2 regions of the Rhizobium sp. CB2179 genome follow, and region 1 is predicted to be linked to the other one. Evidence: riboswitches for the same ligand, from Rfam matches in the RefSeq annotation. Region 1 holds a riboswitch; the other holds the start of a gene.
What was found. A riboswitch is a leader RNA that binds a small molecule or an ion and turns the genes downstream of it on or off. The one in region 1 is predicted to bind thiamine pyrophosphate.

Region 1 (6,644 bases):
TGCTGCGAGACCATTGCCTGCTGTATGCCGAGGATATTTTCGATTTCACCCACCGTCCGTTCCTCGTTCGCCAGTATGCAGAGGATCAGAAGTCGGGTCTGGTGTGCTAGCGCTTTCAGCAGATTGCTCACTTCGTGGGCTTTTCCAGCGAGTGTGTGCAATTCCTGGCCGGTCATCCCCGGCTCGGGTTTGGGCAGCGGCATTCGGTATCTCGGAAGGTAGGCAATGAGGTAGATCAGCACAATAGCATATTCGCACAAGCGAATTGGTCAAAAGTGATGAAGTGTCAAAAAAAGTCCAAACAAATCAGCAGATAAGCTGACCTCCATTGATCTCGATCACCTGTCCGGTGATGTAGCCCGAGAGCGAGGGAGCCGCCAGGAACAGATAGGCGGGAGCACAATCCTCCGCCGTGCCGAGCCGCTGCAGGGGGATGGATTTTCTCGTCTGCTCCAGCTTTTCGCGCGAGGAATAGCGCTCATGGAAATCCGTCTCGATCGTTCCCGGCGACACGCAATTGACGCGGATGCCGTCCGGTGCAAGCTCACGGGCAAGCGCCTTGGAATAGGTTGCAACGAAGGCTTTCGAGGCGGAATAGATCGAGGAACCGGGGCTGCCGCCGGTCAGCGCCGAAATCGAAACCGTGTTGACGATGGCAGCGCCACCAGCCGCCTTCAATGCCGGCAGCAGCGCCCGCGTCAGCGCCACCACCGATGTCTGGTTGAGCCGCACGACCGCCTCATATTCTGCGTCGGTGAGTGTGGCGGCGGGAAAACGACCAAGCATGGTGCCGGCATTGTTGACGAGCACATCGACCTTATCGAAGAAGGCGAGAGTATCCTCGGCAAATTGCGCTGCGCCACCGACTGCAGAGAAATCGGCATTAAGCAGCAGCGCCCGTCTTTCGGATTCAGCCGTCAGCAGGAAATCCGGCAGGTCGCGTCCCGGCTTGCGCCCGGTATGGACGATCACCTTCGCGCCGCAGTCCAGGAACTGCCGGGCCACTTCAAGGCCGATGCCGCGGCCGGCGCCGGTCACCACAACATTGCGATTTTCGAACAGTCTGGGATGGAACACGAAGCCGTCCTCCTCGCGGACAGTGCCGCCGGTTGTGTCATTCGCCCTTAACATATGAGCGCGCCGACCGAAAGGAAGGCGCGCATCGATCTTTCCGGAAAGATGCACGTTCCTGCGGAAGACTAGTTTTCGGCCTCCAGAAGTCGCGCGCCCGGCCCTTCCTTGCCGAGCCGGTCACAGGGATTGCGCAACGGACAGCTTTCGATCGACAGGCAGCCGCAGCCGATGCAGCCGGTCAGACGGTCGCGCAGCAGGCTAAGCCGCCTGATTCGCGCGTCGAGATCATCCTTCCACAGCGCCGACAGCGTCTGCCAGTCGGCGACGGTCGGCGTGCGTCCCTGCGGCAGGGACGTGAACGCCGCTTGGATTTCCGAAAGCGGAATGCCGACACGCTGCGCCACCTTGATGATGCCGAGCCGGCGAAGCACATCGCGCCCATAGCGCCGCTGATTGCCACGGGAGCGGATGCTCGAGATCAGCCCCTTGGTCTCGTAAAAATGCAGTGCCGAGACGGCCAGGCCGCTGCGCTCCGCCACTTCGCCGACCGTCAGGAGCTTGCCGAGCGGCGCTGCCGGAATTGTATCCATTGCCTCTTGACCTCAATATTAGTTGAGGTTTTATAACCCTTGCTCCTGCAATCGTAAAGTCCAATCGCAATAAGGAGCACGCATGCAAACACCCACCAGGCTGGTTGTCATCTATGGAAGCACGAGAGAGGGCCGCATCTGCGACCGGGTGGTCAAATGGCTGACGCAGGAACTCGTCCGCTTCCCGCAATTCGATATCGATATCATCGATCCATTGAATTTCGCGCTGCCGTCTAACCGTGACATGGCGCACCCCGAAATCGGCAGGCTCGCCGGCCGGCTTGGCATGGCCGACGCCTTCATCATCGTCACGCCGGAATATAATCACAGCTTCACCGCCTCGTTGAAGTCGATCATCGATTTCTTCTTCGAGCCCTGGCAGGGCAAGCCGGTCGCCTTCGTTTCCTATGGCGGCATATCCGGCGGCCTGCGCGCCGTCGAACAGCTGCGGCTGGTCTTTGCCGAACTCCACGCCGTCACCATCCGCGATTCGGTCAGCTTTGCCGCACCTTGGAACCGCTTCGATCCAGACGGACGACTCGATAATCCCGCCGATGGAATGCGTTTGCTCGATCGGATGATGGCGAGGCTGGAATGGTGGACGCAGGCGCTCGTCACCGCCCGCAGCAATCGTCCCTATGCCGAAATAGAGCGCCGCGCGTCTTTTCAGACACGCTAAGGACGCTCTATCACTTTGAATCTGCTCATAATCCTTTCCGAAAATAGATTCCGATTTTCGGGGTTATGCGCTAGCCGCCTGAGCCAGAAAGCTCCGGTTCCGTTCCCGGCAGGTACGGAACCATTGGGAACACCCGGGCAGATCCTCCGCCCGGGTGTTTTCCGTCACATCCGGTTCATTCCGACCGCACGGACGGGTTCGCAATTTTGCGGTTGCGGGGAGAAAACCCCGGTGATAGTTTCCGCGCAAATAACAGGGGGGCTCCGTATTGCCGGGGCTGAGATGTGAGGCGCAAGCCTCTGGACCCTTCAAAGCTGATCTGGGTAATGCCAGCGGAGCGAGGTTCAGATGTTCTCAGGCGCACAAGTGTCACTCTATCCGATGTCCGACAATTTCGTCGGCATCATTCTCGATGCCGTCAAGGTGCTCGATCCCTATCGCGACCGGCTGCGCATCGAGACCGATGACATTTCCACACTGCTGGTCGGCCCGCCTGACATCCTCTTCGCCGCCATGCACGACCTTTTCGTCTCTGCCGCAAAGACCGGCGAGCATTGCGTGCTGTCCGCTGCGATTTCACGCGGCTGCCCCGGCGAGCCCGACGACGCCATCTGCGGCGTCAACCCCTCCCTCGGTCAGGCGGAGCCGCTTGCCGAGCGTATAACAGCCGCACTTGCCGCGGTTGAAACCACCGCCGAGACCGGACAGCCGACCGCTGCGCAATTCTCGCTCTACGTCATGGGAACCGGTACCCATATGGACGAGATCTACGGCTGCATCGACTTCCTGAAGCGCTCCGGCACCTTCGACCGCGCCAAGAATTTCTGTACCAGGCTCTCTGGCGATGCCGGCGCGGTCTTCGCCACCATTCGCGAGGCCTTCTATCGCTTCGGCGACCCCGAAGGACATGTGACCCTAGATGTCACGGTTTCCGCCAACAGCCCGACGAAGGCCTGAATTAGAACGCTGATGACACCGTCAAAACCATCGGAATCGCGCCTTGCCGCGCTCCGCGCCGCTCTCTACCGGGGCATACCCGCCTTGCTCGCCGGCTGCGCCTTCTTGGCGGCATGGGAACTCTATGTCGATCTCTCCGGCATCAAACCGTCCATCCTGCCGGCGCCGTCGCGTATCGTCATCCAGGGTTGGCTGAACCGCGAGGCGCTGATATCAAACACCTGGCCGACGCTCGGCGCGACACTCGGAGGTTTCGCCCTGTCGCTTGCCTTCGCCTTCGCCGCCTCGATCCTCATGGATTTCGTGCCCTTCATGCGCCGGGCATTGCTTCCGATCTTCATCGCCAGCCAGACCCTGCCGCTGGTGGCGATCGCCCCCCTCGTCGTCCTCTGGTTCGGCTTCGGCCTATTGCCGAAGATCCTGCTGGTGGCGCTCGTCACCTTCTTCCCGCTGCTCGTCGCCTTGCTGCAGGGCTATGAATCGACTGACCGCGACATCGCCGAATTGCTGAATTCGATGAAGGCGAGCCGCTGGCGCATTTTCCGTCTGGCACGGCTTCCCTCCTCGCTGCCCTATTTCTTCGCCGGCCTGCGGATCTCGATCACCTATGCCGTCGTCGGCGCGATCTTTGCCGAATATGCCGGTGCCGCCCGCGGCCTCGGCATCTATATCCTCAACGCCAAGAACAACTTCCGACCCGATCTCGTGCTCGCCGCCGTCATCGTCAGCGCCGTGCTGACACTCTGCCTCTTCGGGTTGACGCTGATGATCCAGCGCCTCGTTATGCCCTGGCAGCCATCCGGGGAGCAGCGCCGATGAGCGATGCAATGGTTGAACTCAGCAACATCTCGAAGTCCTTCGATGGCATGAAGGTGCTGGACGACATTTCACTCGCTGTCGCAAACGGCGAGTTCGTTTCGATCGTTGGCCCATCCGGCTCCGGAAAATCGACGGTGCTGCGACTGCTGACCCAGGCGCTTCGGCCCGATTCCGGCACCATGCTTTTCAAAGGCGCGCCGCTGGAACAGGCGCCGCATTCCTTCGCCTTCATGCCGCAACGCGATGCGCTGATGCCCTGGCGCCGGATCATCGACAATGCAGCACTCGGTCTCGAAGTGAAAGGCATGAGCCGTCGCGCGGCCCGCGCCGCCGTCGCGCCGCTGTTCGAGAGCTTCGGCCTTGCAGGCTTCGAGCAACACTATCCCTCCGCGCTGTCAGGCGGCATGCGCCAGCGCGCCGCGCTGCTGCGCACCGTCGTCCAGACCCAGGACATGCTGCTGCTCGACGAGCCTTTCGGCGCCCTCGACGCGCTGACGCGTACGCAGATCCAGGAATGGCTGCAGGGCATGTGGACCGAGCACCGCTGGACGGCGCTGCTGATCACCCATGATGTTCGCGAGGCCGTGTTCCTCTCCGACCGGATCTACGTGCTTTCGGCCCGTCCAGCGCGTATCATCCGTGAATTCCGCGTTCCCCTGCCCCGTCCGAGAAGCATCGCCGATCTCGGCTCGCCGGCGGCCCAGGCGATCGAAACCGAAATCCTGCAAACCCTGCTTCATCCGCTAGAACAGGATGATTTTAGGTCGGTCGGCCTAAAATCTGAATCCTGTTCTAATTTAAAGAGTTAGAGCATGATGTCGTCCGAAAACGCTCACACTTTTCGGCATCATGCTCTAGAGACCTGAGGAGGTCACCATGCTGCTTCTCACCCGTCGCCAGACGATCTTCGCCGCCATCGCGGCAAGCGTCGCCGGCCGCACTGCCTTTGCCCAATCGGCGCCCGCAAAGGTTCGCATCGCGCTCGACTGGACGCCCAACACCAACCATATCGGCATCTATGTCGCCAAGGCGAAGGGCTTCTATGCCGATGCCGGGCTCGATGTCGAGATTCTTCCCTTCACCGATACCAGCGCCGGAACGCTGGTGTCGAACGGCGTTGCCGATTTCGGCATCAGCAGCGAGATCGAGACGCTGACGCAACGCGCTGGCGGCGGTGACGTGAAGATGGTCTACGGCGTCGTCCAGACGGAAACCGCACGCCTGATCTTCAAGGGCGGACGCGACGACATCAAGAGCCCGAAAGACCTCGACGGCAAGACCTATGGCGGCTTTGGTGGCACCTGGGAGAGCGCGCTGATCTCGGCGATGATCCGCAATGACGGCGGCAAAGGCGACGTCAAGACCGTCACCCTCGGCACCTCCGCTTACGAGGCGCTGGACAATGGCTCGATCGATTTCACGCTGGAGATCTACACCTGGGAAGGCATCGCTGCCGAACTGGAAAACCGCAAGATCGGCCGCTTCCACTATTCCGATTATGGCATTCCCGACGAGCAGACGACGGTCATCGTCTCCAGCGACGCCTATCTCTCCGCAAGTCGGGACCACGCCCGCGCCTTCATCCAGGCGACACGAAAGGGTTATGCCTACTCCGTCGACCATCCCGACGAAGCCTGCGACCTGTTGATCTCTGGAAGCAACGGCGCACTGATGAATACGGAACTGGTAAAGGCTTCTCAGAAGGCATTGATCGAGGGCCACTTCCTGAAATCCGAGGCCGGTGTGATCGGTAAGCTCGACCCGGCAAAGGCCGAGGCCCTGGGTGGCTTCCTGATCGAGAATGGTATTCTGGTCGATGCGAATGGCGCCGCACTCAAGGAGAAGCCGGACTTTTCCACCTATTATACCAACGAACTTCTCGACTGAGCGCAACGCCTGCCTTGCCCGTCGTGACTTTCCGCTGCAAAGTCCGAGACCCCGGAGCATGATGTCGTCCGAAAACCGCTCACACTTTTCGGCATCATGCTCTGGGCAGGGCGGGGGATAAGATGCGACAACAGGAGAGACTGGCCGGAGCGGACTTTCTGCGCGCGACGGCCTGTCTGCTGGTGCTCGCCCACCACTTCGCGCTGCGGCTGGATATGCGCAGAATCCCCGAGGAACTCGGACCGGCCGCAAATATCCTCCGCTTCGGCAATTTCGGCGTCGCCATCTTCTTCGTGCTCAGCGGCTTTCTTCTTGCCCATCCCTTCTGGCGCGCGCTCGACGCGGCCAGCGACATGCCGAGCCTGCGGCATTACACGATACGCAGGATGGCGCGCATCGCTCCGGGCTTCTGGTTCGCCGCCACCGTCGGCTTCGCCCTCAGCCTGACGCTGCTGGCTCTGCCGCTGACGCCTGAGCTTGTGCTCCGCTACGTCTCCGGGCTGCTGTTCATGAGCCAATGGCATTGGCGCACCTTGTTTCCTGTCGAAGCCGACGGGCCGCTCTGGTCCATTCCCTTCGAGGTCACCAGCTATGTGCTCCTGCCGGTCTGCTTTCTCGTGCTGTTTCGTTTGCCTTTC
Region 2 (6,644 bases), on a different replicon from region 1:
GGAGACGCCCCAGTCGAGCGTGCCGTCGGCCGTTGCCGTCAGCATCTGATTGTTGTCGGCAAGCTGCGGGAAGCGCATGCAATCGACCTTCAGGTGCTCGTTGTCCCAGTAATTCGGGTTGCGACACTGGTCGTAGGTCTGGCCGGTGAAGCGCGGCACTTCCGTCAGCGGGCCGCTGCCAACAGGGGTTTCGTTGGCGAAGGTGACGGGATCAGCGACATCCTTCCAGACATGTTCGGGAACGATCGGCAATTGCGAGATCTGCTCGGCCGCAAGCGAGCTCGGATTGGCGAGGGAGAAGCGCACCGTCTGGCCGTCGACGGCCTGCACATCGGTGATGAAGGTCCAGATGCTGACGAAGTCGAGCGCCGGAAATTTCTTCAGGTAATCACAGGTGAACTTGACGTCGGCTGCGGTCAGCGGCTTACCGTCCGACCATTTCAGGTTCGGGCGCAGCTTGAAATCGATGCTCTTCAGGTCGTCGGAGAGCTTGAAGCTTTCAGCCAGGCGATAGACCGGCTTGTTGCTGTCGAAGCGATTGAAGACGACCAGCGGCTCGTAGATGAAGTCGAGCGTGGACTGGCGCGACGAGGTCTGGTTGAACGGATTGAAGTTGCGGACCCAGGTCGTCGCCGGTTCGATATTCACTGTGAGGATCGTTTGCGCCATGGCAGATCCCGAAAGCAGCGTTAGTGCGGCGGCAAGAAGATATTTTTTCATGTCTTATTCCCCTTTTCTTATCCGGTGAGAGATGAGGTGCTGGTCAGGAGACCAACGCGCTTGCAAACATGTCTTCGACTTCCGCATGGGCGGCGCGGACATCGATCTTGAGATTGCCGAGGCGGGCCTTGCCGGCGGCGATGCGCTTGAGGGCGGCTTCCGTCAGCGGGCGGGCGGCCTTGGCGGCGGCTTCGCTTTCCGGAATGTCGCCGTGGCTGTGGAGCGCGATGTCGTAACCTGCGTCGAGCACCTGTTTGACGCGTTCCGGCAGGGTGCCGGAGAGCGACTGCATGAAGATGCAGTCGGAAATCAGCACGCCCTCATAGCCCATGTCGTTGCGGATCACGTCGTGCATAACAGGCGAGACGGACGCCGGCAGCTCCGCGTCATAGGCCGAGTAGACGACATGGGCGACCATGGCCCAGGGCGTATCCTTCAGCGCCACGAATGGCTTGAAATCGGTGGCGGTGAGCGTCTCGCGGCTGGCGTCGACGACCGGACGCTCCTTGTGGGAATCGAGCGTTGCGCGGCCATGGCCGGGAATATGTTTGATGACAGGCATGTTGCCGGTCTCGAGCAGGCCATCGACCACCTCGCGGCCGAGGGCAGCGATGAAGTCAGGATCGGGGCCGAAAGAGCGGGCGCCGATGACCGCACTCGTCGTCTCGAAGACGAGGTCGAGAACGGGCGAGCAGCCGCTGGAAAGGCCGAGTTCCGTCATCATCGCGCCCATGGCCTGGGAGGAAAGGCGCAGTGCTTTTTTGCCGAGATCGAAATCGCGGCGCGCAAGTTCGGCAAACTGGCCGAAACTGCGGAAGAGCGGCCAGGGGCCGGCATCGAGATGCTGAACGCGGCCGCCTTCCTGGTCGGTGAAGACAGGCGCGTCGTCGCGGCCGACGGCTTCGCGGAAGCGGTCGATCAGGCGCCTCGTCTGCTCCGGCTCGCGCTGATTGCGCCGGCCGACGAAGAGGCCGAGCGGATTGGTTTCGCGAAAGAGGGCGAATTCATCATCCGAAATAGTGGGATTCGGAAGGCCGACGAAAAGGGCGAGCGGGGTCGAGGACAATTCTGTAACTCCGGGATCAGATGGTCATTTCGGCGTGCTTCTCAGCATGCCTTCGTAGATGCCCTTGTCGGGGGCGGGGATGATGGTTGCACCTGCGTTCCTGGCGTAGAAATCGACCGGGCCGGCATCGCCGATGAAGGCATAGGCGTGGCCGAGCGTCTTCATGGTCTGAAGGCAGGCGGAAAAGAGGGCGAGCCCGATGCCCTTGCCGCGGGCGTCGGGATCGACGCCGGTCGGGCCGAAGAAGCCGCGCGCCGTCGTGTCATAGCAGGCAAAGCCCAGGAGCTTGCCGTTTTCGACTGATATCAGGCAGGCAACGGGCTGGCGGGAGAAGGCGACCGCGACTTCGCTTGCCCAGTTCTCGCTGAACCGTTCGCGAACCCAGCTGACGATAAGATGCAGTTCCGGGGGGAGGGCCGGACGGATGGAGACGCCGACATCGCCGGCTTTGCGCTTCAGGTCGGCGAGCTGAGTGGAATATAGGCTCACAAGCAGGTCTGGCACCCGTCACTCCTCCAGTTATTCCGTTATTGCGGAACATATCCCCTTTTAGTGTCATAGACTTGGCTATCTGGCCGGGCTTGTCAACAAGGTTTTTCAAACGGCCAAAGGCGCGACCCGCCGCCGCCCTCCGCGGTTTCGACGCAAAGTAGGTGCCGGACACAAAAACGGCCCGGGAAGGCCGGGCCGTTGTCGATTGGCGGAATATTGGTGGAACGAGCGCCTATTCGCCGTCTTCCCAAAGCGCATGAAAATGCTGCACCGGGCCGTGGCCGGAGCCGACGGTGAGGTGTCCTGATGCCGCGACCGCGCCGGCGAGATACTCCTTGGCGATGGCGACGGCCTCTTGCGCCGAGGCGCCCACGAGCTCGGCCGCCAGGGCGCTGGAGAGCGTACAGCCGGTGCCATGGGTGTTCTTGGTCGGCACGCGCCTGGCTTCGAACCAGTGCAGGCCGGCGGCCGTGGCAAGCACGTCAGGGCTCTCGTCGCTGTCGAGATGGCCGCCCTTGACCAGCACCGCGGCCGGTCCAAGCGCCCGCAAGCGCTCGGCCTGCGCCGCCATCTCCGCCCGGTTTGTCGCTACCGGCTGGTGCAGTAGGGCGGCGGCTTCGGGCAGGTTCGGGGTCAGCAGCGTGGCAAGCGGCAGCAGCCGGCGGGTCAGTACGTCGACCGCTTCGGGCGCGAGCAGAGCGGCTCCACCCTTGGCGATCATGACCGGGTCGATGACGATTGGAATGTCGCGGTGGTCAGTCAGCGCACCGGCAACGGCTTCGGCGATGCCAGCATTGGCGATCATGCCGATCTTGACGGCGTCGACGCGGACATCGGCAAAGACGGCATTGATCTGGTCGGCGACGAATTGCGGCGGCACCAGGTGCACGCCGCTGACGCCTTGCGTGTTCTGCGCCGTCAGCGCGGTCAGCACCGCCATGCCGTAGACGCCGCGGGCGGAAAAAGCCTTGAGATCGGCCTGGATGCCGGCGCCGCCGGAGGGATCGGAGCCGGCGATCGAGAGAACGTTGCGGATCATGCGCGCACCTTTCGGATTTCTGCGGCGATGCGGCGCGTGGCCGCTTCGGGGTCGGGCGTGCCGCAGATGGCGGAAACGACGGCAAGCCCCTTGGCGCCGGCGGCGAACACTTGGGCGACATGATCCGCCTTGAGCCCGCCGATAGCGACGGACGGCACCGGCGAGGCCTTCACCAGCCTTGCAAGGCCGTCAAAGCCGATCGGCTGCTTGTGGTCGGCCTTGGTCGGCGTCGCAAACACTGGCCCGACGCCCGTGTAGTCGACGAGATCAGGGTCGACCGCGTTCGCAAGCGCCTCGCTCTCGACCGACAGGCCAAGGATCATGTCGGGGCCGATCATCGTCCGCGCTCTCATCGCATCCATGTCCTCCTGGCCGATATGCAACCCGTCGGCGCCGATGGCGATGGCCGCCTCGACATCGTCGTTGACGATGAGCAGGGCGCCGGTTCCATCCAATGCCTGTTTCAGGGCGCGGCCGGTCTCGATCATCCCGATGGTGCCGGCATGTTTGTCGCGCAGTTGCACCATGGTGGCGCCGCCGGCAATGGCAAGGCGCGCAGTTTCGACCATGCCGATCCCGGCGCAAAGATCGGGGTCGAGGACGAGATAGAGCGAAAGGTCGAAAGCCTTCATGCCGCTGATATCCTTGCCCTGGCGTCAAGCGTTTCGGCGTCGAGCGCGGCCAGCGCATCGAGGAAGCGCCAGGAGAAGGAGCCGGGCCCGGCCGCTCCAAGTGCGGCCTCCTCGCCGGCGATGGCGAAGGTCGCAAGTGCCGCGATCGTCGCGCCGAAGATATCCTCAGGTGCCGTCGCGGCAAAGGCGCCGACGAGGCAGGTGAGCGAGCAGCCGAGTGCTGTGACTTGCGGCATCAAGGCCGATCCGCCTTCGATGCGCACGGCCCGCTCGCCGTCGGTGACGAAATCAACCGCGCCGGTAACGGCAACGACCGCCCGCTGCCGCTCAGCGAGCCATCGCGCCGAACCTTCCGCCTGTTCGACCGGGTCGCGGCTGTCGACGCCCTGGCCGCGGCTCTCTCCGCCGGCCAGCGCTATAATTTCGGAAGCGTTGCCGCGGATGATGGTCGGACGCAGCGCCAGGAGGTCGGCGACGGCGTTACGGCGGAAAGCCGTCGCATAATGCGCGACCGGATCGAGCACCCAGGGTTTGCCGGCGGATGTCGCCGCCTTCGCCGCTGCCTGCATGCCGTCGATCCATTGCGTCGACAGCGTGCCGATATTGATGGTCAGCGCACTGGCGATCCCGGCGAACTCGCCGGCTTCTTCAGCGGCGTGCACCATGGCGGGCGAGGCGCCTGATGCAAGCAGAACATTTGCGGCAATGTTCATGGCGACGTAATTGGTGATGCACTGAACGAGCGGCGGCTTCTCGCGCATCGCCTTCAGCATCGCTCCGGGTGTGGTCTTGGTCTGCATATGGCCCCTTTCAGGCGGGGGCGGGCACGGGGCGGTTCGTGCGGGCTAAGCCGCGACCCCGAGCGACTCCCTCCGCCGGCATTATCCGGTTCAGGTTCGAAGGGTGCTTCTCAGCCCGTCTGTCGACGGGCGCCCCTGTCTCTCATCGCGCTCTTTTTCGCAGAGAACGGGGCTGATGTCACCCCGAAAATGACAATCCTGCGACCGACGCAGCGGCGTGTCTCTCTTACGAAAGGGGTCAGCCGACGAGATGCCGGCGGATCGGCTGCTGCAGCACGAGCTTCGACAGCAAAGCGCTCCTCGTCGATACTCTAGTCATGTCTCAAGCCCTCAATCACGCATGCGCTTCCCTACCGCGATAGACCTCGGGATCGGGGATCGGAACTGCGGCGATCAGTGCGCGGGTGTAGTCATCTCTCGGGTTCTCGAAGATATCCCGTCGTGTGCCGGTTTCGATGATGTGGCCGGCGCGCATGACGGCGACGTTGTGCGACAGGCGCTCGACCACCGCCATGTCGTGGGAGATGAAGAGATAGGCGAGCCCCATCGTCTCCTGCAGTTCGAGCAGCAGGTCGAGCACGCGGGCGCGAACGGAGACGTCAAGCGCTGCGACGCTCTCGTCGGCGACGATCAGCTTCGGCTCCAGTGCCAGGGCCCGGGCAATGCAGATGCGCTGGCGCTGGCCGCCTGAGAACTCGTGCGGATAGCGCGTCGCCGCATCGGGTGTCAGGCCGACCCGCCGCAGCAGTTCGGCGACGCGGTCCTGCCGATCGCTGTGGTTGCCGATACCGTGGATGAGCATCGGTTCGCCGATCGCCTTGCCGACGGCCATGCGCGGGTCGAGCGAGGCATAGGGATCCTGGAAGATCATCTGCGCCGAGCGGCGCACGGGCCGCATCTCGCGCTGGCTGAGGCCGGCGATATTGCGGCCGTCGATCAGGACGTTGCCCTGGAAGGGGATGAGACCGAGCACGGCCTTGCCGGTCGTCGATTTGCCGGAGCCGCTTTCGCCGACGAGACCGAGCGTTTCACCCGGCAGGATATCGAAGGAGACGCCATCGACGGCTGCGACCGGCGGCTTGCCCTTGAAAAACCGGCTTGCGGCATTGCCATAGGTGACGGTGAGGTCGCGCACGTTCAGCACCGGCGTGCGGTCCGGATGCAGTGTCTCGACGGCGCGCTGGGTGATGCGCGGCGGACGGTCGGTGCCGGCAAGCGCGCCGAGCCGCGGGACGGCGGCCAGCAATTGCTGCGTATAAGCCTCCTTCGGCCGCTGGAAGATGGCGAGCGCCGTTCCCTGCTCGACGATCCTGCCGTTCTGCATGATGACGACGCGGTCGGCCATTTCGGCGACGACGCCCATGTCGTGAGTGATGAGGATGATCGAGGCGCCGAATTCGCGCTTCAACTGACGCATCAGCTTGAGGATTTGCGCCTGCACGGTGACGTCGAGCGCCGTCGTCGGCTCGTCGGCGATCAGCACCTTCGGCCGGCAGGAGAGCGCCATGGCGATCATCACCCGCTGGCGCATGCCGCCGGAAAGCTCGTGCGGATATTGCTTCAGCCGCCGGGCCGGCTCGGTGATCTGCACGGCATCGAGCATCTTCAGCGCCACCGCCTCGGCATTGTCGCTGCCCTGGTGCGCGCGGATTGCCTCGGTCAGCTGGTTGCCGACCGACATGACCGGGTTGAGCGAGGTCATCGGTTCCTGGAACACCATGGCGATATCGCCGCCACGGACGCTGCGCATCGCCCGGTCGGAAAGCGTGAGCAGGTCGCGCTCGCCAAGCAGCACGCTGCCGGAGGCGACCCGCAGCGAGGCTTTCGGCAAGAGCCCCATGATCGACAGCGAGGTGACCGACTTCCCGGAGCCGGATTCGCCGGCGATGCAGAGC

Region 2: another riboswitch for thiamine pyrophosphate. It lies ahead of thiM (hydroxyethylthiazole kinase); the one in region 1 lies ahead of AC244Q_RS20485 (YkoF family thiamine/hydroxymethylpyrimidine-binding protein).

What each region holds. Positions count from the first base shown of each region.
Region 1 covers NZ_CM172781.1:4,152,668-4,159,311, forward strand. The annotation lists gene AC244Q_RS20465 (ArsR/SmtB family transcription factor) at 1-203, opposite strand, end outside; gene AC244Q_RS20470 (SDR family NAD(P)-dependent oxidoreductase) at 307-1,077, opposite strand; gene soxR (redox-sensitive transcriptional activator SoxR) at 1,200-1,664, opposite strand; gene AC244Q_RS20480 (NADPH-dependent FMN reductase) at 1,747-2,343, shown strand; TPP riboswitch at 2,588-2,701, shown strand; gene AC244Q_RS20485 (YkoF family thiamine/hydroxymethylpyrimidine-binding protein) at 2,692-3,300, shown strand; gene AC244Q_RS20490 (ABC transporter permease) at 3,313-4,119, shown strand; gene AC244Q_RS20495 (ABC transporter ATP-binding protein) at 4,116-4,928, shown strand; gene AC244Q_RS20500 (ABC transporter substrate-binding protein) at 4,996-6,006, shown strand; gene AC244Q_RS20505 (acyltransferase family protein) at 6,129-6,644, shown strand, end outside.
Region 2 covers NZ_JBYGKR010000003.1:494,914-501,557, forward strand. The annotation lists gene AC244Q_RS30800 (ABC transporter substrate-binding protein) at 1-720, opposite strand, end outside; gene AC244Q_RS30805 (glycoside hydrolase family 3 N-terminal domain-containing protein) at 764-1,786, opposite strand; gene AC244Q_RS30810 (GNAT family N-acetyltransferase) at 1,811-2,290, opposite strand; gene thiD (bifunctional hydroxymethylpyrimidine kinase/phosphomethylpyrimidine kinase) at 2,511-3,317, opposite strand; gene thiE (thiamine phosphate synthase) at 3,314-3,949, opposite strand; gene thiM (hydroxyethylthiazole kinase) at 3,946-4,749, opposite strand; TPP riboswitch at 4,800-4,896, opposite strand; gene AC244Q_RS30830 (ABC transporter ATP-binding protein) at 5,084-6,644, opposite strand, start outside.